DNA from 3 places in the Micromonospora sp. NPDC002296 genome. Region 2 is predicted to be linked to each of the others. Evidence: riboswitches for the same ligand, from Rfam matches in the RefSeq annotation. Region 2 holds a riboswitch; each other region holds the start of a gene.
The links. A riboswitch is a leader RNA that binds a small molecule or an ion and turns the genes downstream of it on or off. The one in region 2 is predicted to bind cobalamin.
Positions count from the first base shown of each region.

Region 1: linked by a shared signal. The riboswitch ahead of bluB (5,6-dimethylbenzimidazole synthase) and the one ahead of ABT023_RS12965 ((2Fe-2S) ferredoxin domain-containing protein) in region 2 are both predicted to bind cobalamin.
Region 3: linked by a shared signal. The riboswitch ahead of ABT023_RS10805 (ribonucleoside-diphosphate reductase subunit alpha) and the one ahead of ABT023_RS12965 ((2Fe-2S) ferredoxin domain-containing protein) in region 2 are both predicted to bind cobalamin.

Region 1 is NZ_JBEOWQ010000008.1:175,710-183,551, reverse strand. It holds gene ABT023_RS09960 (polyprenyl synthetase family protein) at 1-192, opposite strand, end outside; gene ABT023_RS09955 (phytoene/squalene synthase family protein) at 259-1,182, shown strand; gene ABT023_RS09950 (serine hydrolase domain-containing protein) at 1,198-2,262, opposite strand; gene ABT023_RS09945 (dihydrolipoyl dehydrogenase family protein) at 2,346-3,791, shown strand; gene ABT023_RS09940 (crotonase/enoyl-CoA hydratase family protein) at 3,854-4,621, opposite strand; cobalamin riboswitch at 4,783-4,981, shown strand; gene bluB (5,6-dimethylbenzimidazole synthase) at 5,017-5,661, shown strand; gene ABT023_RS09930 (hypothetical protein) at 5,730-6,074, shown strand; gene ABT023_RS09925 (Rieske (2Fe-2S) protein) at 6,246-7,097, shown strand; gene ABT023_RS09920 (LysM peptidoglycan-binding domain-containing protein) at 7,260-7,842, opposite strand, start outside.
Region 2 is NZ_JBEOWQ010000012.1:119,336-127,177, reverse strand. It holds gene ABT023_RS12985 (YeiH family protein) at 1-393, shown strand, start outside; gene ABT023_RS12980 (pyridoxamine 5'-phosphate oxidase family protein) at 583-1,113, opposite strand; gene cobF (precorrin-6A synthase (deacetylating)) at 1,215-1,982, opposite strand; gene cobN (cobaltochelatase subunit CobN) at 1,979-5,578, opposite strand; gene ABT023_RS12965 ((2Fe-2S) ferredoxin domain-containing protein) at 5,575-6,228, opposite strand; cobalamin riboswitch at 6,364-6,544, opposite strand; gene ABT023_RS12960 (ferredoxin-like domain-containing protein) at 6,590-7,465, shown strand; gene ABT023_RS12955 (precorrin-8X methylmutase) at 7,462-7,842, shown strand, end outside.
Region 3 is NZ_JBEOWQ010000009.1:169,044-176,885, reverse strand. It holds gene ABT023_RS10815 (S8 family peptidase) at 1-1,147, opposite strand, end outside; gene ABT023_RS10810 (hypothetical protein) at 1,458-4,682, opposite strand; cobalamin riboswitch at 4,986-5,201, shown strand; gene ABT023_RS10805 (ribonucleoside-diphosphate reductase subunit alpha) at 5,373-7,772, shown strand; gene ABT023_RS10800 (ribonucleotide-diphosphate reductase subunit beta) at 7,817-7,842, shown strand, end outside.

The DNA.
Region 1 (7,842 bases), on a different contig from region 2:
GCCGCCCATCTCCGTGTCGATCTCGGCGAGCGAGGCGACCTCGGCGGCCAGGAACGTCGTGAGGGTGTCGTCCAACCCCTGGGCCAGGTCGTTGGCGAACGCGGCCAGCACGCCGCGGACCGGATCGTCCGTCGCTCCCGGCTGTGCCGGTGCGACGCGGAGGGTGTCACCCGCAACTGCGTCGTTGGCCATGCGGGCGAGCGTACCCTAGGGTTACGAGTTGCGTCGATTGATGCGTCGATAGTTCGAGGAGGGTCAGTGGACACCGACCTCGCAGCCGCCTATGGCCGCTGCCGTGATCTGCACAAACGTCATGGCCGCACCTACTATCTCGCCACCCGGCTGCTTCCCGCCTGGAAACGGCGACACGTGCACGCCCTGTACGGATTCACCCGGTACGCCGACGAGATCGTCGACCGCACCGAGGAGCTGCCACCCGCCGAGCGGTCCGCCCGGCTCGACGACTGGTCGGCCCGTTTCCTGGCCGGGCTGAACGGCGCGTCGGTCGGCGACCCGCTGCTGCCCGCCGTGCTGCACACCATCGCCGTCTTCGACCTCGACCGGTCCGACTTCGCGTCGTTTCTGCGCAGCATGGCGATGGACCTGACGGTCACCGCGTACCCGACCTACGACGATTTGCTCGACTACATGGAGGGTTCGGCCGCCGTCATCGGCACCATGATGCTGCCGATCCTCGGCAGCACCGACCCCGCCGCCGCCCGGGAGCCGGCCCGGCAGCTCGGCCTCGCCTTCCAGCTCACCAACTTCATCCGGGACGTGGCCGAGGACCTGGCACGCGGCCGGACGTACCTGCCGGACGAGGACCTGGCCAAGTTCGACGTCACCCGCGAGGACCTGTACGCCGCCGCCGCGCGCCGCCGCACCAGCCCGAAGATCCGCGAGCTGATCGAGTACGAGGTGACCCGCGCCCAGGCCCACTACGAGGCCGCCGCCCCGGGCGTCACCCTGCTCTCGCCCGCCTCGCAGGCCTGCATGCGGACCGCGTACGTGCTCTACGGCGGCATCCTCGACGAGGTGGCCGCCCAGGACTACGACGTGTTCACCCGGCGGGCGCTGGTGCCCCGGCGGCGACGGATGGCCGTCGCCGGGCGGGCCATGCTCACCCCGGCCGGCACCCCGGTCGTGGTTCCCGGGCCGGGGCCGGCGGTTGGCCGGGCCTGAGCCCGGTGCCCCTCGTCACAGGCAGGAGTGCAGGGCCTCCACCAGATCGTCGACCCGGTCGTGGTCGGCGAGCCGGGCGGTGGCGTACGCGAACGTGTAGCCCCGTTCCGGGTCGGCCCAGGCGCTGCTGCCGCCGATCCCGCCCATGCCCCAGCTCCCGTCCGGCTCCCGCTGCATGCCCAGCGTCCAGCAGGCCCGGCGGTCCAGCACCAGGTCCGGGCCGTCGTACTGGGTCCGGGTCGCCTCGGCGACCAGGTCCGGGCCGAACAGGCGCACCCCGTCCAGGACGCCGCCGGCCAGCAGACCGGCGTAGAGCCGGGCCAGGGCGGCGGCGGTGCCGTGCAGGTTCACCGCCGGCACCTCCGCGCCCCGCCACAGCGGGCTGTTCAGCACCGCCAGGTCCAGCCCGCCCGCCGGGTTGCCCAGCGCCCGGGCCCGCAGCGACCCCGGCTCGCCCAGCGCCCGGGCCGGCCAGCCCGGATCGGCGTACGACAGTTCGGCGCACCGCCGCTGGTCCGCCGCGCCCAGGCCGAAGGCCAGGTCGAGCCGCCACGGGCCGGCGATCTCGTCGGCCAGGAACCGGCCCACCGGCCGCCCGTCCACCCGCCGCACCAGCTCGCCCACCAGATGCCCGTACGTCCAGGCGTGCTCGCCCGCGACCGTCCCCGGCTCCCACTGCGGCTCGGCGGCGGCCAGGTCGGCGCAGAGCAGGTCCCAGTCGGCGACCGCCCCGGCCGGGCGGGGCACCGGAAACGCCGGCAGCCCGGCGGTGTGGCTGAGCACCTGCCGGACGGTGGCCGGGGCGCGGAACCCCGGCCAGTGGTCGGCGACCGGGTCGTCGAGGTCGAGCCGGCCCCGGTCGACCAGCGCCAGCAGGCACAGCGCGGCCACCGGCTTGCCGACCGAGTACACGTTGACCAGGGTGTCCGGTGCCCACTGCCGGCCCGGCCGGCCGACGCCGGCGACGAGGTCGACCACCGGCCGGCCGTCGTACCAGACGGCGAGGCCGGCCCCCGTCTCCCGGCCGGTGGAGAACAGGTCGTGGAAGCAGTCCCGGACCGGGCCGAAGTGTGGGCGCATCCGGCCACGGTAGGGGAGACGCGCGGACGCCGGCAGGCGACACGGTGCGGTGCGGTGGCGCGGTGCGGAATGCTGGCGGCATGGTGGAACCGGAACTGGTGGACGTGGTCGTGGTCGGGCTCGGCGTCGGCGGCGAGGAGGTGGCCGGCCGCCTCGCCGAGGCGGGCCTCGACGTCGTCGGCATCGAGCGGAGCCTGGTCGGCGGGGAGTGCCCGTACTGGGGGTGCATCCCGAGCAAGATGATGATCCGGGCGGCGAACGCGATCGCCGAGGCCCGGCGGGTCAACGAGTTCGCCGGCACGGCCGAGGTCCAGCCGGACTGGGCGCCGGTGGCGAAGCGGATCCGCGCGGAGGCCACCGACACCTGGGACGACCGGGTCGCGGTGGAACGGTTCACCGGCAAGGGCGGGCGGTTCGTGCGCGGCAGCGGCCGGCTCGACGGCCCCGCCCGGGTACGCGTCGGCGACCAGGTCTTCCAGGCCCGGCATGGGATCGTGCTCGGCACCGGCACCCGGCCCTCCGTGCCGCCGATCGCCGGGCTCGCCGACACCCCGTACTGGACGAACCACCAGGCCGTCGAGGTCGAGGAGCTGCCCGGGTCGTTGCTCGTGCTCGGCGGCGGCGCGATCGGGCTGGAGCTGGCCCAGGTCTTCGCCCGGTTCGGGGTGGCGGTGACGGTGGTGGAGGCGGCGGAACGGGTGCTCGCCGTCGAGGAGCCCGAGGCGTCCGAGGTGGCCGCCGCCGCGCTGCGCGCGGACGGGGTGCGGATCTCCACCGGGGTGAAGGCCGAGCGGGTCGACCACGACGGGCGGGCGTTCACCCTCAGCGCGGCCGGCGGCGTCGAGTTCACCGCCGAGAAGCTGCTGGTGGTGACCGGCCGGCGGGCGCACCTCGACGAGCTGGGGCTGGACGCCGTCGGGGTGGACCCGTCCCAGCGGTACCTCGCCGTCGACGACCGGATGCGCGCCGCCGGGGCCCTCTGGGCGGTCGGCGACCTGACCGGCGAGGGCGCGTTCACCCACATCGCCATGTACCAGGCGGCCATCGTGGTCGCCGACGTGCTCGACCGTGTCCGGCGGGCGCGGTCCGGCCCGGACGCCAGCGGCACCGCCAGCGCGGTCGGCGGCGCGGCGAGCACGGCGGGGGCCGGGATCGCCGGCGGCGTGCCGCACGCCGACTACCGGGCGCTGCCCCGGGTCACCTTCACCGACCCCGAGGTGGGCGCGGTCGGGCTGACCGAGCGGCAGGCCCGCGAGCGCGGCATCAACGTGCAGGTCGGCGTGAGCCGGCTCGGCGCGTCCACCCGGGGCTGGATCCACCGGGCCGACGGACTGATCAAGCTGGTCGCCGACGCCGACCGGGGCGTCCTGGTCGGCGCGACCTCGGTCGGCCCGGCCGGCGGCGAGGTGCTGTCGGGCCTGGTGGTGGCGGTGCACGCGGCGGTCCCGCTGACCCAGCTCCGGAACATGATCTACGCGTACCCGACGTTCCACCGCGCCGTCGAGGACGCCCTGCGCAACCTGAGGTAGCGCCGCCGCTGGTTCCCTGATCGTCCGACGCGCACGGGGTCGTGCCGGTGCGGTGCGGACGATCAGGGAGACGCGGGTGCGCCGTGCCGGCCGGCGCCCGCGGCGAAGCGGGCCGCACCCGCCGCCGCGTCGGCCGCCAGCGACTCCGCGCCGTGGGCCAGCTCGACCGCGAGGGCCTCCGGCTCGGTCAGGTTGGCGCCGGCCAGCACCGCCGCCCGGTCGTTGCGCAGGCAGGTCTGCGGGTGGCGGGCGATCCCGGCGGCCAGCCGCTCGGCCTCCACCCGGGCCGTACCCGGCGCGACCAGTCGATTCACCAGACCCATCGCGTACGCCTCCTCGGCCGGCACCGGTCGGCCGGTGAGGATCAGGTCCATCGCCCGGCTCTCGCCGATTAGCCTGGGCAGCCGGAAGGTACCCCCGTCGACCAGCGGCACCCCCCACCGCCGGCAGAAGACCCCGAGCACCGCGTCGGACTCGGCCACCCGCAGGTCGCACCAGAGGGCCAGCTCCAGCCCCCCGGCCACGGCGTACCCGGAGATCGCCGCGATCACCGGCTTGGACAGTCGCATCCGGGTCGGGCCCATCGGACCGTCGCCGTCGGGCTCGACCCGGTTGCCGCCGGGGGTGCCGATCGCCTTCAGGTCCGCCCCGGCGCAGAACGTTCCGCCCGCCCCCCAGAGCACGGCCACCGCCGCCTCCGGGTCGGCCTCGAAGGCCCGGAACGCGTCGGCCAGGGCCCGGGCGGTCGACCCGTCGACGGCGTTGCGCGCCGCCGGCTGATCCAGGATCACCGTGGTCACGGCCCCGGCGCTTTCGACCCGTACCCCCATCGGCGTGCCTCCCGGTCGGACGGCTCCGGCCCTCGGCCGCGGGCCGGCGGTGCGGGCCGAGGTGGCCGGCGGGCCGGCCCCTGGGGTGGTGGCGTCCACCCCGACACGACCGTAGCGGCCCGTCCGTCCCGACGGCGCACGGGCGGGGCGCTAGCATCGGCGACGGCACGATCATGTGAGGTGCCTCGCGCCTGCGGGGAGAATCGGGAAGCCGGTGGGAATCCGGCACGGGCCCGCCGCGGTGACCGGGGAGCCGCCGTCCACGCGCGTCACGCGCAGCCACTGGCCGCACGGCTGGGAAGGCGGACGGTCGGGCGTCGATCCGGGAGTCCGAAGACCGGCCTCGCGTCGGGTGCCCACCGCAGCGGTGGGCCGAGCGCAGCGGGAGCCTGCCTGTGAACATCTACGACACCATCCACCGCCGCCGGGACGTCCGGGCCGAGTTCACCGGGGAGCCGGTGCCGGCGGACACCCTGCACCGGATCCTCGACGCGGCGCACGCCGCGCCCAGCGTCGGATACTCGCAGCCGTGGGACTTCGTCCTGGTCCGGGATGCCGGGACCCGCCGCCGGTTCCACGAGCACGTCCAGGTCGAACGGGACACGTTCGCCGCCACCCTCGACGGCGAGGCGGCCGAGCGGTTCGCCCGGATCAAGATCGACGGAGTGCTGGAGTCGACCCTGTCGATCGTGGTCACCTACGACCCGGCGCGGGGTGGCCCGGCTGTCCTCGGGCGGCACGCCATCGCCGACTCCGGCCTCTACTCGGTCTGCCTGGCCATCCAGAACCTGTGGCTCGCCGCCACCGCCGAGGGGCTCGGCGTCGGTTGGGTCTCCTTCTACCGGGAGCCGTTCGTGGCCGGGCTGCTCTGCATCCCGGACGGCATCCGGCCGGTGGCGTGGCTCTGCCTCGGGCCGGTCACCCACCTGGCGACCGTGCCGGACCTGGAACGGCACGGGTGGCGGCGGAAGCGCCCTCTCGCCGAGGCGGTGCACCACGACCGTTGGGCGGTAACCGACCGGCGAACGGCTGATTCATGAACCTCGATTGCTGGGATAGCGTGGCATTCACCCTCAGTCCTCAACCCGCTACGTTCGGGAGGATCTTCATGCGTGCCACCGTCAGGGTCCTGCTCGCCTCCGTCCTCACCGCCCTCGGCCTGACCGCCGCCGTAGCCACCCCGGCCCTGGCCAGCGCCCCCGCGCCCTTCTGCGAGTCCGGCGGGTCGCAGTTCTACTGCGACGCCACCAGCACCGGCACGACGACCTGGACGGTCACCTGGTACTCCGGCAGCGTCGGGACCTTCACGAGCGCCGGACCGACCCTCTTCGCCGGCTGCCCCTACTCCAACATCGGCCTGCAGGTGCGGGTCAGCTACAGCTACTTCGACGGCAGCGTGACCCAGTACAGCGACACCGGTAGGTTCATCTGCCGCAGCGGCCCCTGGCAGTAGCCGCCGGGTCCCGCGCCGCCGGGCGGCCGGTGGCGCGGGACCCACCGCCGGTGACGTGCGGGTGCGGCGGCGGTGTCGGCCGTGTCCCCGGGACTGCCGGCCGGCATGTATGGCGACGGGCTCGTCACCGCCGACCGGTTTGCGACCGCTCCTGCCGGGAAGCCGGACGGGATGCGGGCACTCTTGACGAGAATCGAACAGACTTCGGCGCTGGACCGGGCCGGGGACCGGTTGCAGCGCGCCGTCCAGGCCACCATCCGCCCGCAGCGGGTGCGCGACCTGCTGCACGGCGTCTTCCTCGGGCATCCGCTGCACCCGGCGCTGGTGCAGGTGCCGGTGGGTGCCTGGATCAGCGCCGCCGTGCTGGACCTCATGCCCGGTCAGCGTCGGGCGGCCACCACGCTGGTCGGGCTGGGCACGATCAGCGCACTCCCGGCGGCGGTCGCCGGGCTGAACGACTGGGCGGCCCTCGCCCGGGACCAGCGCCGGATCGGCCTGGTGCACGCCGCCGCCAACACCGTCGGCCTGGCCCTGTACGCGGGCTCGCTGGCCGCCCGCCTGCGCGGGCGGCACGGGACCGGGCGGGCGCTGGCGTACCTCGGCCTGAGCGCGGTGAGCGCGGGGGCGTACCTCGGGGGGCACCTGGCGTACAAGCAGGGGGCCCAGGTCAACCAGAGCGTGTCCGAGATGCACCTGATCAGCGACGGCTGGCACCCACTGGCGGACCTCGCCGGGCTGCCGCAGCGGACGCTGGTCACCCGCGAGATGGACGACGTCTCGGTGATCCTCTACCGGCACGGCGACGAGGTCACCGTGATGCTGGAGCGCTGCCCGCACCAGAGCGGTCCGCTCGGCGAGGGCGAGGTCACCGAGATCGACGGGCACGCCTGCGTGGTCTGCCCGTGGCACGGCAGCGCGTTCCGGCTCAACGGCGGCGAGGTCATGCACGGGCCGTCCGGGAACGACCAGCAGATCCTGCCGACCCGGGTGGTCGACGGGGTGTTGCAGGCCCGACTGCCCTGACCGTTCCCACGCCCGCCGTAGGCGCCGCTCCCGCCGCCCCGGCGCCATCGCCGGGCCCATCCGGCGAACCGCTCTTGCGCGGGAACTGTGGCATCGGCGCGCGCCATGACCACACAATCCGTGACAGCGTGTGCAGGGCGGGCGGGGGTGGGGCCTCCGGCGTCAGTTCCGGCGGTGTCGGCCGGAGACCAGGGCCCGCGCGCCGGCGGCGGCCCGGGCGATGCCCGGCCGGCGGCGCAGCCCGAGGACCGCGCCGATCTGTGCCCCGACGATGCTGGCCACGGCGAGCACCGCCGAGACCGCGAGCGGGCGGTTCACCGAGTCCTCCTCACTCACCCGGGAAGCCCCGGCGGCCATTGCCGGCTGCGGCCCGGAGGGCGGCTGGGCCACCTGCTGGCTGCCGCGGGTCGACTCGGCCGACGGTTGGGTGGCCGGCGGCGCGGGTGCCGGGCGGGTGGACTGCGGCTTCGCGGGCGGCGTCGTCGCCGGGGTCGCGGGCGCTTCGGCGGCCGGCGGGGTGGCCGGGGTCGCGGGCGGGGGAGCGACCGCGCCGCCGGGTGCGGGGGCCGTGGGCCGGACCACCAGCCGGCCGGTGGCGTGCGTACGGGCCCCGGCGTCGCCCGCGCCGTCGGGCAGCCTGATGAGCTGCCCCGGGCGGATCCGGTCGGGGTCGTGCAACCGGTTCAGCTTCGCCACGTCCCGGTACCGCTCGAAGTCGTCGAGGTAGCGCTCGGCGACCTCGCCC
Region 2 (7,842 bases):
GGAGCGGTTGGCGCGACCGCGTTGTCCACCGCGGTGGTGGTGAAGCTGTTCCGGGTAGCACTCCTCGCGCCGCTCGTCGCGGCGGTCGCGATCGGTCGCCGTTCGGCGGCGCGGCAGGACGACGGCGCTGAGCTTCCGCCGGTCCTTCCGTGGTTCGTGGCCGGATTTCTCGCGATGGTGGCGCTGCGTACCACCGGTCGGCTGCCCGGCGGAGTGCTCACCGCCGCATCCACCACGAGCACACTTCTGCTGGCCACAGCCATGTTCGCGCTCGGTGCCGCGGTCGACCTCCGGGCCATCGCCCGCGGTGGCCGCTCTGCGGTGAGTGCCGGTGCCATCGGTACCGCCGTCCTGGCGGCCACGTCACTGGCCGGCCTGGCCCTGGTGGGCTGACCGCGGAATCCTCGTCGTCCGGCGAACCCCCCGGGTCGGCGTGGCGCACCGGCCGACCTGGCGCACCGGCCGGGTGAAGGGCATACGCCGGACAGGGCGAACGTTGTCACGGCTCACGACCAGGATCGGGTGAGTCCGAAGCGGCGGGCCCGGCGCAAGGGCCGGGCCCGCCGCGATCCGTGCTGCGGTTCAGGACTGGGACGCCGCGGTGAGCTTCGCGATGTCGGGGGCGTAGACGGTCATCCAGTGCGGATGCAGCCGGTAGTAGACGATGTCGTTGTCCCAGTCGAAGGAGTCCTCGCCGTAGAAGTCCTTGAAGTAGGCGAGCAGGTCCGGCCAGTCCTCGGCCGGCTCGCCGTCCTGGGGATTGAGGATCTCCACCGTGCCGTGCGTGAACACGCCCAGGTCCTCACCGCGCAGGTGCGCGGCGCTGACGGCGGGCCGGACGGCGAGGTGGCGCGCCTTGGCGGCGACGCGCGCCGTGCCGAAGTGCCACTTCCCGTGCAGGAAGTGCCCGTCCACGCCGCTGACCCGCGGTTCGCTCCTCGCCGTCACGGTGGCCAGGGCGAGGGTGCACATGCCGGTGAGAACCTGGGTGAGCTGCTCGGCGGTAAGGCTGCGCTCGCTGTTGATGATCGAGCGGAGGTGCGAGGTGGAGCGGGAGAGGGAGGCGTCAAGGAGGGCCTGAAGCTCGTTGAGCTCTTCTGGCGTTTCGCGCATGGCGTTCCTTATCTATCCGTGGTGCCCGGTCGACGACCACCATCGACGCGGACCGGTGACACCATGCTCGACCCAAAACCTGACACCTTGTGTCGGATTTCTTAACCCGCTCGGCGTCGACGCAACAAGTAGGTGTCCATCACCCAGCCCCGGCCCTGCTTTGCCTCCGCTCGTCGTGACCAGATCTCGTCGACGACCTCGTCCAAACGGCCGGCGACCAGCTGCTCGTCGGACGAGCCGAGGTTCGCGCCCCACCAGATCTGCCAGGTCGAGGGCTCGGGCAGCCGGCGGCAGGTCAGCGCCCCGTCGAGCATGACGACGAGGTTGTCGCCGTCTGCCGCGTCCTCGAGCAGGCGCCGGCCGGTCGTGATCGTGACAGGGCCACCGATCGCGTTGAGCACGAGTCGGTGGCGGGCCGCGAGCAGCTGGACACTGCTGAGACCAGGCACCACCTCCACCGCGACCTCGACGCGTCCGCGCTCGACGATGCGCTCCGCCAGCCGGATCGCCGAGTCGTACAGGGCCGGGTCGCCCCACACGAGCACCGCCGCATCTCCCGGGTTGTCCAGCAGTGCCTGCTCGTAGACCTGCGCCCGCGCCTCGTGCCACTCGCGCACCGCGGTGGCGTAGTCGGCAGGGTCGGCGCGGTCCCGCTCGGGGTCGGGGACGTGCACGATCCGCCACTCCCCCGTGACGTGCCGCTCGCAGATCGCCTCGCGCATCGCGATGAGGTCGGCCGTGCCCGGGTGCTGCTCGGTCTTGTCGGCGACGAGGAAGTAGGCGACCTCGTTGAGCACCCGGGCGGCCTGGGCCGTCACCAGCTCGGGATCGCCCGGGCCCAGCCCGACGAGCGCGAGGCGTCGGGTCACGCGTCGTCCTCCAGGTCGCCCTCGACCTCCAGGTACACCCGCGCCATCTCCGCCATGATCTCGGTGTCCGGCTCGGACCACAGCCCGCGGTCAGCAGCCTCGTTCAGCCGTTCCACGATGCCACGCAGCGCCCAGGGGTTCGCGCGGCGCATGAACTCCTGGTTAGTCCCGTCGAGGACGTACTCGCGGGCCAGGGACTCGTACATCCAGTCGTGGACGACGCCGGCGGTCGCGTCGAAGCCGAACAGGTAGTCCACGGTCGCGGCGAGCTCGAACGCGCCCTTGTACCCGTGGCGCTGCATCGCCGCGATCCAGCGCGGGTTGACGACCCGTGAGCGGAAGACGCGGTTGGTCTCCTCCTGCAGCGTGCGGGTGCGCACGGCGTCCGGCATGGTGGAGTCCCCGACGTACGCCTTCGGCTCGGCGCCGGTCAGCGCGCGGACCGTGGCGATCATGCCGCCGTGGTACTGGAAGTAGTCGTCGGAGTCGGCGATGTCGTGCTCGCGCGAGTCGATGTTCTTCGCCGCGACGGCGATGCGCTTGTAGCTGGTGCGCATGTCGTCGGTGGCCGCGACACCGTCGAGCCCGCGGCCGTACGCGAAGCCGCCCCACGCGGTGTAGACCGCGGCCAGGTCGGCGTCGTCGCGCCACGTGCCGGACTCGACGACCTGGAGGATGCCGGCACCGTACGAGCCCGGCTTCGAGCCGAAGATCCGGGTGGTGGCCCGCCGCAGGTCGCGGTGCTCGGCGAGGTCCTCGCGGGTGTGCGCGCGGACGAAGTTGAGCTCGTCGGGCTCGTCCAGCCCGGCGACGATCTGCACGGCGTCGTCGATGATCTCGATGACGTGCGGGAAGGCGTCGCGGAAGAAGCCCGAGATGCGCACGGTCACGTCGATGCGCGGACGGCCCAGCTCGTCGAGGTCGATCGCCTCCAGGCCGTTGACGCGTCGCGAGGCCGGATCCCAGGTCGGGCGCACGCCCAGCAGCGCGAGCACCTCGGCGACGTCGTCACCGGACGTGCGCATGGCGGACGTCCCCCACACGGACAGGCCGACCGAGCGCGGGTACTCGCCGGTCTCGGCGAGGTGCCGGGCGACGAGCGACTCGGCCATCGCCTGTCCCGTCTCCCACGCGAGGCGCGACGGGACGGCACGCGGGTCGACGGTGTAGAAGTTGCGACCGGTCGGCAGGACGTTGACCAGTCCGCGCAGCGGGGAGCCGGACGGCCCGGCCTCGACGAAGCCGCCGGCGAGCGCGTGCAGGACGTTGGTCAGTTCGTCGGTGGTGGCGGCCAGGCGCGGGACGACCTGCTCGGCGGCGAACCGCAGGACGTCGCGCACGACCGGGTCGTCGTGCAGCGCGTCGATCGCGTCGACGGCCCAGCCGACCTTCTCCATCGCCTCGACCAGGGCACGGGCCTGCCCCTCCACGGCGTCGACCGTGGGGAGAGGGGCGTCCTCCGCGAGCCCCAGGGCGGCGCGCAGGCCGGGCAGAGCGCGGTTCTGGCCGCCCCACACCTGCGTGGCGCGGAGCACGGCGAGTACGAGGTTGACCCGCGCCTGTCCCGTCGGCGCCTGGCCCAGCACGTGCAGCCCGTCGCGGATCTGGACGTCCTTGATCTCGCACAGCCAGCCGTCGACGTGCAGCAGGAAGTCGTCGAACTCCTCGTCGTCGGGTCGCTCCTCCAGCCCGAGGTCGCGGTGCATCTGCGCGGACTGCATGAGCGTCCAGATCTGCTGGCGGATCGCGGGCAGCTTCGCCGGATCCATGGCCGCGACGTTGGCGTGCTCGTCGAGCAGCTGCTCGAGCTGGGCGATGTCGCCGTAGCTCTCGGCGCGCGCCATCGGCGGCACGAGGTGGTCGACGATCGTGGCGTGCGCGCGGCGCTTGGCCTGGGCGCCCTCGCCGGGGTCGTTGACGAGGAACGGGTAGATCAGCGGCATGCTGCCGATGGCCGCGTCCGTGGCGCACCCGGCCGAGAGCGCGGCGTTCTTGCCCGGCAGCCACTCCATCGAGCCGTGCTTGCCCAGATGCACGACCGCGTCGGCGCCGAAGCCGTGCTCGAGCCAGCGGTACGCCGCCAGGTAGTGGTGCGACGGTGGCAGGTCGGGGTCGTGGTAGATCGCGACCGGCTTCTCGCCGAAGCCGCGTGGCGGCTGGATGAGGATGACGACGTTGCCCGCGCGCAGCGTGGCCAGCACGATGTCGCCGGCGTCGTCGACGAACAGTGAGCCGGGGGCCTCGCCCCAGGTCTCGACCATGGCGTCACGAAGCTCGCCCGGCAGGTGGGCGGTCCAGCGCAGGTAGTCGTCGCGGCCGATGCGCACGTGCGACTCGCTGAGCTGGGCCTGCGTGAGCCACTCCTCGTCCTGGCCACCGGCCTCGATCAGCGCGTGGATGAGCGCGTTGCCGGCCGTCGTGTCGGGGTCCTCCCCCTCGACCGGCGGGAGCGGGTCGAGCCCGGGGATCTCGCCGGGCGCGCCGAGGTCGTAGCCGGCGTCGCGCATCGCGCGCAGCAGCCGGATCGCCGACACGGGCGTGTCGAGGCCGACGGCGTTGCCGATGCGGCTGTGCTTGGTCGGATAGGCCGACAGGACGAGGGCCACCTTGCGCTCGGCCGGCGGGACGTGTCGGAGCCGCGCGTGGTTCGCTGCGATGCCCGCGACGCGCTCGCACCGCTCGGCGTCGGTCGCGTAGCGCGGCAGACCGTCGGCGTCGACCTCCTTGAACGAGAACGGGACGGTGATGAGCCGGCCGTCGAACTCGGGGATGGCGATCTGGGTCGCGGAGTCGAGCGGGGTGACGCCGTCGTCGGAGGCCTCCCACTCGGCCTTGCTGGACGTGAGCGCCAGCGCCTGCAGCACGGGGACGTCCAAGGCGCGCAGCCGCTCGACGTTCCAGGACTCGTCGTCGCCGCCGGCGCCGGCGGTGGCGGGCTTGGAGCCGCCGGCGGCGAGCACGGTGACGATGATCGCGCCGAGCGTGGCGAGCTCGGTGAACAGCTCGTCGGGTGCCGCCCGCAGCGAGGAGACGAAGATCGGCACGCCGACGGCCTTGCCGGTCGCGTCGATCGCGTCGGCGAGCTCGTGCGCGAACGCGTTGTTGCCGCTCACCTCGTGTGCCCTGTAGTACAGGACGCCGATCCGTGGCACCCCGCTCCCGGCTGCCTGCCGGCCGACGCCCCACTCGGGCAGGACGGCCGGCGGCTCGAAGCCCTCGCCGGTCAGCAGCACCGTGTCGGAGAGGAAGGCGTGCAGCTGACCCAGGTTCTCCGCGCCTCCCTCGGCGAGGTAACGGTGCGCCTCGGCGCACACGCCGATCGGCACGGTTGACAGCTCCATGAGTGCGGCGTTCGGCGTCCGCTCCCCGCCGAGGACGACCAGGGGACGTCCGGCGTCGCGCACCAGGGCGGCGACGTCCCGCACGTCCTCGGGCGAACCGAGCACCCGCAGCACGACCAGGTCCGCCTCGGCGGTCAGGGCGTCGCGGCGCTCGTCGGTCACCCGGGCGGGGTTGGCCCAGGTGTAGTCCGAGCCGCTGGCACGCGCCGACAACAGGTCGGTGTCGGACGTGGACATGAGAGCGATGCGGGTCATACTTCTCCTTCGGTGGAGATGGTCCGGGGGCCGAGGCGCAGGTCGTCGACCGAGCGACCGGCGCAAAGGTGCTCGCGGACCAGCCGTGCCGCGTCGCCGGGTCGCACCGGCCCGTACCAGGCGCCGTCGGGGTGGACGACGGCCACGGGGCCGTGATTGCACGGGAACAGACACCCGGTCTGCGCCATGAGGACGTCGGAGTCGGTGAGCCGGTGCTCGACGAGCGCGCCGACGAGCGCGCGGTAGGTCTCGTCCGCGCCTCGGGCGCTGCAGCGCGGGCCGCGGCACAGCAGCAGATGGTGCCGGTACGGCGGGGGCGCGTCCCAGGCCGGTGACGACAACGGCGCCTCGCGGCCGGTGATGGTCCGCTCGCCGAACCGGATGACCGGCGGGTCGATCTGCTGGCGGTGCCAGTGGCCGGCGACGCGTCCCACCCACGAGCGGGCGTAGGTCAGGTCGTCGGTGCTCACCGGCTCGAGGCGAACCTCTCGGACGCCGTCGGCGTGCACCAGGTCGAGCACGTGGGTGAGGGTCGGCTCGCCGCCCTGCAGGAATGCCAGACGGGCACCGGCGGCCTCGGCCTCCCGGCGCAGCACCGCTGACCGGGCGGCGTCCGGCAGCGCGGTCGCGACGTGGACGAGGACGCTCACGACGTCAGGAGCAGACGAGCCAGGTGGGCGGAACGTGGTGGGAGGAACCGCTCTGGTGCGAGCGAGGATAACGGGACACGAGGGTCTTCCTTCGTCCGGAGGCCTGTGCGCGAGGCCTGGATGGGCAGGTGTCGCAGACGGGGTCTGCGGCCAGCAGGTCTTCGGACTCGGGATCAACCGGACGGAGCGCCTTCCCAGACCGTTGGTCCAGTGGCGTCGTGCTCCGCCCGTCACCCTCACCGCTGCGCGTCAGTCCCGGACTCTCACCGGGTTCCCTGGCTCATGGCTGAGTTTGGCTGGCAGGACGAACGTAGCACCGCCGACCGACGGTGCCCGAGACGGGCTCTGGCACGATGGCGCCGTGACCGAGAGGACCCGCCGCGACCTGTGTCCCGGTCTGCTGCGCCCCTGGATCGCCGACGACGGCGCGCTCGTCCGGGTGCGCGTCCCCGGTGGCGCCGTGACGGTCGGGGCGCTCGGCGCACTCGTCCGGGTGGCGGGTGGGCACGGCGACGGCGCGGTCCACCTGACCAGCCGCGCCAACCTCCAGGTGCGCGGCATCGAGCACGACGACGGGTGCCTGCCGGACGCGGTCGTGGAAGCGATCATGGCAACCGGGCTCGTGCCGTCGACGTCGCACGAGCGGGTGCGCAACATCTTGGCCTCACCGCTCACCGGACGCAGCGGTGGCCGCGCCGACCTGCGTCCGGTGATCGCTGACCTCGACGCCCGGCTGTGCGCGGAGCCCCTGCTCGCCACGCTGGCCGGCCGGTTCCTGTTCGTGCTCGACGACGGCCGTGGCGACCTGGTCGAGCGCGACCTTGACCTCGGTCTCGTGGCGCTCGACGCGAGCACCGCGCAGCTGCGCGCCGGGACGGCCTGGGGACCGGTCGTCCCGCTGGGCGAGGCCGCTGCGGCACTGACGACACTCGCCGTACGGTTCGCCGGGCTCGCCGGTAGCGAACCGAGCTCCCCCTGGCACGTCGACGAGCTGCCCGGCTCCGGCGCGGCAGTGCTGGGCACCGTGCTCGATCGTGCCGCGGGGACCCGGGTGAACACGCCGCCGCTCCCGCTTGGCAGGATCGCGCAGGACGACGGCCGGGTCGCGCTGCACCTCGCGGTGCCCGACGGCCGGGTGGATGCTCGCCTCATGGACGAGGTCCGCGCCCTCGGTGCCGGCGACCTCGTCGTCACGCCACGGCGCACCCTGCTCGTCCCCGATCTGGAGAATGCATGACTCTCGCCCCACCGACGCGCCGCTACGACTACGTCACCGACGGCGCGGCGATCTACGCCGACTCGTTCGCCACCATCCGCGCCGAGGCCGACCTGACGCGCGTCCCGACCGACGCCGAGAGGGTCGCGGTGCGGATGATCCACGCGTGCGGGCAGACCGACCTGACGCGGGACCTGGTGATCCATCCCGGTCTCGTGACGGCGGCCCGGGCGGCGCTCGACGCGGGGGCGCCGATCCTGACGGACGCGCACATGGTCGCCGCCGGCGTCACCCGCGCCCGGCTGCCCCGCGACAACGAGGTCCGCTGCCTCCTGCGCGAGCCCGAGGTCCCGGCGCTCGCCCGCGCGTGGGGCACGACCCGGTCCGCCGCGGCGGTG
Region 3 (7,842 bases), on a different contig from region 2:
GTGTCCACGTCGGGTAGTTGGTCAGTACCCGGGCCGCCGCCCCGGCCACGTGCGGTGCGGCGTGTGAGGTGCCGGCCAACGTCTGTACCGCCGAGGGTGAGCCGATCCAGGCGGACCTGATGCCCACGCCCGGGGCGAAGATGTCCACGCAGGAGCCGTAGTTGGAGAAGCTGGCCCGACTGTCGTTCGACTGCGTCGCGGCCACGGTCAGCACGGTCGGCACCGACGCGGGTGAGACGTTGCAGGCGTTGGCGTTCGAGTTGCCCGCAGGGGCCGTCACGGTGATGCCGTCGGCGACGGCGGCGGCCACCGCGTTGTTGAGCGCGGCGCTGGGGGTGGACTGGATCCCGACGTTCGCGACGGCCGGCTGCCCTGCCAGGTGGTCGCCGATCATCCAGTTGATGCCGCTGATCAGGATCGCCAGGGTGCTGGGCAGGACGCAGTCGAACACCTTGACCGCGACCAGCACGACGTCCTTGGCCACCCCGTGCGTCGTCCCGCCGACGGTGCCGGCGGCATGGGTGCCATGCCCGCTGCAGTCGTCCGCAGGCAACATGCCGTCGACCGCGTCAACGCCGTAGATCGCCTGACCGCCGAAATCCTGGTGCCCGATGTAGATCCCGGAGTCGACGATGTACGCCTTGACTCCGGCGCCCTGGCTGACGTAGCTGTAGGTGCCGCTGAGCCCCAGCGGTGCGTCGATCCGGTCCAGGTTCCATGGCGCGTTCAGTTGCGTGGTGGCCAGCGTGGTCAACCGGTCCTGCTCCACCTGGGCGACCGCCGGGTCGGCGGCCAGCCGGCGGGCGACCGCCTCCGACGCCCGCATGGAGAAGCCGTTCAAAGCGTCGTCCCAGACCTGGTCCGGGTGCACGCCGTAGCGGCCGGCCAGGCCACTGACCGCGCTGGACACCGTGGACCGGCCGCCGACCGCGCTCTCCCTGAGCGTCACGATGTAGCTGCCGGGAACCGCCGTCGCACCGCCGGCGCCCAGGATCTCGCCGATCGCACCCGGCGTCGGTTCGGCAGCGGGTGCCGAGGACGCCGGACCGGCGAGCACGGTGGCGGCCAGGGCGGTGGTGGCGAGGACGGCCATGGTGGCCAGCCCGGGTCGACGGGGGTGGGTGAAGATCCTTTGGCGGAGTCTCATGTCTGCGCCATCCCTCTGCTCCGGCCATTCCATCGTGCTCGTGACGCCGATGGAATGGTCTGATCGGTTTTCGGGATCGTACTGCGAGGTTGGCTTGATGGCGATTGGCGGAAATGCGTCCATCGATTGATGGAAGTCTTTTTGGCGTGGGTTGATAATTATTGTTTCCGTGTGTATCAAGATCTGTCGACGACAGTTGGCCCGGCCATGGCGTCCCGACCGGGAGCGCGTCGACGGTGCGGGGCCGCAGACCGATCTGCTGTGGGGGCAGGAGCCCTTCCCGAAGCAGACCGGTCTGCGGCCGATCGACTCAGCTGACGGTCACGGGGACGGTCTTCGGCGGCTGTTGCAGCTGACCGTAGTTGTCGGTCCCTCTGACCGAGACGGTGTAGGCACCCGCCGGGACCACCGGTGACGTGTACGCGAAGTTCGACCCCGGGGATCCCGGGCTGGTGAGGAACACCGAGATCCACGGGAAGTTGCCCGGGACCGACGGCGTGCTGAACACGCCGGAGGCGTTCATCCCCTGGCCGGCGCTGTTGACGATCTGGACGTCCACCCGGAGCATCCCGACGTCGTCCACGGCACGTCCGGTGACCACGATCCGTGAGTCCGTGTAGACCTCGCCGTCCTGCGGGGTGAGGCTCGGCTCCAGCCGTGGGTCGAGATCGCCCGGATACACGAGGTACCGAGCGGTGGCGCCGGAGGTCGAACCGTCCTGCTGGCCCGCCGTGTCGACGGCCCACGCCTCGACGCTGTACTCACCCTTGGTCGGCAGGTCGATCGACAGGGTGAACGCGGTGCTCGTCGCGCCGGGCGAGGCGAGGGTGGCGTTCACCGTGGCGAAGCTCGCCGCCATGGTGCCGTTCGGCTGCACGTACCGGCCGGTGTCCAGGTCGCGCAGCGCCACCCGCACGCTCTGCACGCCGTTGTTGTCGGTCGCGGTGCCGGCCAGGTTGAGGTGCAACTGGTCGACGTTCTGGTCGACACCGGTGAAGCTCAACAGGCCGTTCGGGAAGGCGTCACCGGGCACCTGGGCGGTGACGGTGAGCCGGCCCAGGTTGGCGTTCGCCGTGCTCAGGCCCAGGTTGTCGGTGGCCCGCACCCGGAAGTCGTACACGCCGGGCGTCAGCGGCACGGTGGTGTACGACCAGTTGTACGACGAGGCGTTCAGGTTGATCGGTGAGACCCGGTGGTAGGCCGCGATCGAGTCGGCGCCCCACGTGCCGTCGGCCGCCAGCGCCTCGCGCGTGGTGTTGTTGCGCAGGTAGACCTCGACCGACTTCAGGGTGCCGTCGTCGCCGGCGGTCCCCGAGAACGTGATCGAGCCGCCCGGCGCGACGGTGATCGGTGCGGCGGCGGTGGGCGGCGTCATCGGCGTGGGGGTGGTGACGGCTACCGACGGCGCGACGCCGGTCGCCGAGATGATCCAGTCCCGGGTGTCGCCGCGCAGGTCACTCTGACCGGCGTTGTCGATGGCGGTGGCCGTCATCTTCCATTCGCCCTCGGTGGGGAGGGCCACCTCGACCTGCCAGGTGGTCGACAACGCGCCGATGACGTCCGGCTCGCCGCGGAAGGTGTTGTAGACCGGTGCTGCCGTTCCGTCGTCCTGGAGGTACTGGTTGTCCGACCTGCGGAACGAGTACGTCATCGCGCTGACGCCCTTGTCGTCGCTGGCGGTGCCGGTCGCGACGAAGCTCTGGGCGGCGACCAGGCCGGCGGGCGGCGAGGTGATCTTCGTGGTCGGCGGCAGGTCGTCGAAGCTGAAGGTCTCGATCTTCTTGACGGCCTTCGAGGCGTCGCTCTGGCCGTTGTTGCCGAACGTCTTCGCCTGGACCTGGTATTCGCCGACGGGCAGCGACACGGTGAGGGACCACGAGGTCGAGGCGGTGTTCACCGCTGCGACCGTCGCGTTGATGCTGTTGGCGGCGCCCCACGTCGTGAGGTCGTCCTGCAGGTACTTCTTGGAACCCCGGTTCTGGATCTCGATACCGACCTTGGTGACGCCGGCCGGAGAAGTCGCCTGCCCGCCGAACGCGAACGGCGCGTTGGCCTGCTTGACCGCCCCCTCGATGGGCGTGACGATCGTCGTGTCGACCGGCGAGGGCGCCGGCGCCTGGGCGAGGTCGAAGAACCCGACCCGCCCCACCGGCAGGCCGCCCTTGGTGTTGCCGTCGCCACCGACGAAGAGGCCGCGCGGGGTGGCCAGCATCGCCTTCTCCCCCTCGTACGAGCTGGAACCCGGGTTCCACTCGATCGCCGTGCCCGTGGCCGGGTCGAGCGCGCCGAGGTGGTCACGGCGGACCACCTGGTCGCCGAGACCGTAGCCGCTCAGGCCCTGGCCCGTGCCGTACCCGACGTTGTCCAGGCCGGGCCACGGGACGTTGGAGGTCGGCGATTCCTGCCAACTGAAGTGGCCGCCGACGTACACGGCCGTCTCGGTGATGGCGACCGAGTAGATGCTGTCGAAGTGACGCGACACCCAGATCGGCTCGACGTGGTCGGCACCGGCCACCGGGAACGCGATCGCCGTGTCGTTGATCGGCGGGCGGTCGCCTCCCGAACCGCTGGTGACGACGAAGTAGGAGTCGTCCGGCGCGACGTCACCGGCGAAGACCCGCTGGATGCCGCCGACGAAGGACAGGTTGTCCTCCCAGAGGCGGGTGCGCCACGGCAGGAGGGCCTTGGTGGCGGTGTCGACGAGGCCGACCCCGTAGCGGTCCTGGCCGGCGATCTGGCGACCGGTGTGCACGACCAGCAGGCTGCTGCCGTTGTGCGTCAGCTTGAGCTGCTGCACGGTGAGCATGCCGCCGACGCCGATGCCGCCGGACAGGGGCAGGTTGAACCCGCTGTCCACCGCCCCCGTCGTCGGGTTGAGCGCGACCAGCCCGCCGCGGTTCACACTGTTCACCTTCGTGAACTGGCCGCCCACGTACACCGCGGTGCTGCTCACGGCCAGAGCGGTCGCGCGCCCGTTCCCCTGCGCGGTGAACGCCGCGATCGGAGCGCCGGTGACCGGGTCGAGCCGTACGATCTTGCGCTTCGTCAGGCCGCCGACCGTGTTGAACGAGCCAACGACATAGAGCGACGAGCCGTCCGGCGAGGCCTCGACGGCCTCGACGGACCCGTCGAACGTCGGCTGGAAACCGGTGTCGACCAGGCCCGTGTCGATGTTGTAGGAAGCCAGCGACGGCTGCGCCACCGGCGTCCCGCCGACGTTGGCGATCGCGGTGAAGGAGCCGGCGACGAAGACCCGGTTGCCGATCACCTCGATGTCGGTGATCTCGCCGTCGGTGATCCTCGGTACGTCATTGCGCGGCGTGCTGGGAACCAGCCCGGTGTGCCCCGGCGCCGACAGGGCCGCGGCCGTGCGGACGGCCGTACGTGTCGCACCGCCGCCGCCGACCGTTGCCGTGGCGGCGCGAGCGCCGGCGTTGGCGACCTCGTCGGCGGCACTGCCTGCAGCCGCCGGTTGGCCTGTCAACAGCACAGCCCCGGCGACCAGACCCGCGATGGCGCGGCTCCGAACGTGCATCGAGACAACCCCCTGTAAAACGCCTGAATCGCGTCGCCGGGTCGATTCCCGGCGACGTCCATCCCTGGCGTGCCGGAAGTCACCGTAGGAGGTCGTCATCCCTTGTGTACGGACGCCCGTCGGAAACCCGACCGGTCGACATCCGTTCCGGTCCTACCGGCCGGGTCCGCCGTCCTTGGATCCAGACCCGCTCCACCAATCGGCTCGGTCGCTGCGCCGCAGGAATCGACGAGGCTTCACCGCCGGGCCTCCGACACGCCCGGACTCGACATGTGGGGTGTGACAACGCCGAAGTCCCTATATATGGTGTCGGCCGTAGCTGGTTCGGCCGCTCATCCGGGGTGGTCGAGGCAAGAGGGAACCCGGTGGGAATCCGGGACTGCCCCGCAGCGGTGAGTGGGAACGACCGCCGTCATCAGCACTGGGCCGCCTGCGGCCTGGGAAGCGACGGCCAGTAGAAGACCGGCGAGCCCGGTCACGCCCGCGAGTCCGAAGACCTGCCAGCGCGCCGCGTACCCATACCGGGGTGGGCGGCGGTCCGAGGCCGCGTGGGACGGCCGACGCCACCTGACCCGCGCCTCGCCGGCGTGACGTCCGCCGGTGTCTGCCTCCACGCGTCCCAAGGCCATCAGGTCTCGAGCCCGCGAGGAGTGAGTGATGGCAGTCACCGAGGTTGTCCCGGCCGACGGCATGGTGGCCGACGAGGCAGCCCTACCGGGCCCGCGACGGACGCAGATGCGCGTCCGCAAGCGCGACGGCGGCACCGAACCGGTCGATGTCAACAGGATCGTCGGAGCGGTCGAGCGGTGGACGGTCGGCCTCGCCGACGTCGACCCGTTGCGGGTGGCGACGCGGACGATCAGCGGCCTGTACGACGGCGCGACGACCGCCGAGCTGGACCGGCTGTCCATCCAGACCGCGGCCGAGATGATCGGCGAGGAGCCGCAGTACTCGCGGCTGGCCGCCCGCCTGCTGGCCGGCTACATCGACAAGGAGGTCCGCAGGCAGGGCATCGGCTCGTTCAGCGAGGCGATCCGACGGGGACACGTCGAGGGCCTCATCGGCGACGGCACCGCCGCGTTCGTCGCCGCCAACGCCGCGCAGCTCGATGACGCCGTCGACCCCCACGGTGACCTGCGGTTCGAGTACTTCGGGTTGCGCACGGTCCACGACCGGTACCTGCTGCGCCACCCGACGAGCCGGCTGGTTACGGAGACCCCGCAGTACTGGTTGCTGCGGGTGGCCTGCGGCCTGTCCCACGCCCCGGACGAGGTGATCGAGTTCTACCGGTTGATGTCGAGCCTGGCGTACCTGCCGAGTTCGCCGACGTTGTTCAACTCCGGCACCCGGCACACCCAGATGTCCTCCTGCTACCTGGTCGACTCCCCGCGCGACGAACTGGACTCGATCTACCAGCGGTACGCGCAGGTGGCGAACCTGTCGAAGTTCGCCGGCGGCATCGGCATCGCGTTCTCCCGGGTCCGGTCGCGGGGCGCGCTGATCCGGGGCACCAACGGGCAGTCCAACGGGATCGTGCCGTGGCTGCGGACGCTGGACGCCTCGGTGGCGGCGGTCAACCAGGGCGGCCGGCGCAAGGGCGCGGCCTGCGTCTACCTGGAGCCGTGGCACCCGGACATCGAGGAGTTCCTGCAACTGCGGGACAACACCGGTGAGGATGCCCGGCGCACCCACAACCTGAACCTGGCCAACTGGGTCCCGGACGAGTTCATGCGCCGGGTGGAGGCCGACGGGGTGTGGTCGCTGTTCGACCCGGACGTGGTGCCGGAACTGCCGGACCTGTGGGGGGACGAGTTCGACGCGGCGTACCGGGCGGCCGAGGCTCAGGGCCGGTACGTGCGGCAGGTGCCGGCGCGGGAGCTGTACGGGCGGATGATGCGGACCCTCGCGCAGACCGGCAACGGGTGGATGACGTTCAAGGACGCTGCGAACCGGTTGTGCAACCAGACCGCCGAGCCGGGCAACGTGGTGCACCTGTCCAACCTGTGCACCGAGATCATCGAGGTGTCCAGCGACGCCGAGACCGCCGTGTGCAACCTCGGCTCGGTCAACCTCGCCGCCCACCTCGCCGACGGCGGCCTCGACTGGGAACGGCTGCGCGCCACCGTCCGCACCGCCGTGACGTTCCTCGACCGGGTCATCGACATCAACTACTACCCGACCCCGCAGGCCGCGGCGAGCAACCCCCGCTGGCGGCCGGTCGGCCTCGGCCTGATGGGCCTGCAGGACGTGTTCTTCGCCCTGCGGCTGCCGTTCGACTCCCCGGCCGCCCGGGAGCTGTCCACCCGGATCAGCGAGGAGCTGTACCTGACGGCCCTGGAGACCTCCGCCGACCTGGCGGAACGCTTCGGAGCCCACCCGGCCTTCGCCGAGACCCGGGCGGCACGCGGCCGGCTCCAGCCGGACCTGTGGGGCGTCACGGGCAGCCAGGCGCAGCGCTGGAGGGTGCTGCGGGAGCGCGTCGCCGCGCACGGCCTGCGCAACTCGCTGCTGGTGGCGATCGCCCCGACCGCCACCATCGCCTCCATCGCCGGCTGCTACGAGTGCATCGAGCCGCAGGTGTCCAACCTGTTCAAGCGCGAGACCCTGTCCGGGGAGTTCCTCCAGGTCAACACCGCTCTCGTACGCGAACTGAAGGCCCGCGGCCTGTGGACCGACGAAGTCCGCTCGGCGATCAAGCGCGCCGAGGGATCGGTGCAGGGCATCACGGAACTGCCGGCGGAGGTCCGGCAGCTGTTCCGTACGGCCTGGGAGTTGCCGCAGCGGGCGCTGATCGACCTGGCCGCCGCCCGCGCCCCGTTCATCGACCAGTCGCAGTCGCTGAACCTGTTCCTCGCCGCCCCGACGATCGGCAAGCTCTCCTCGATGTACCTGTACGCCTGGAAGGCCGGGCTGAAGAGCACCTACTACCTGCGGTCCCGCCCCGCCACCCGGATCCAGCAGGCCACGGTCGCACCCGCCGGCCCGGTCAGCGCCGTCGGCCCGGTCGGCGTCGTCGCGGCGGGGGTGGCCGTCGACGAGGCGGTGGCCTGTTCCCTGGAGAACCCCGAGTCGTGCGAGGCCTGCCAGTGACCGCCCCGACCGACACCACCGCCACCGACCCGAGGACCACACACATGCTGCTCGACCCGGGGATGGACCT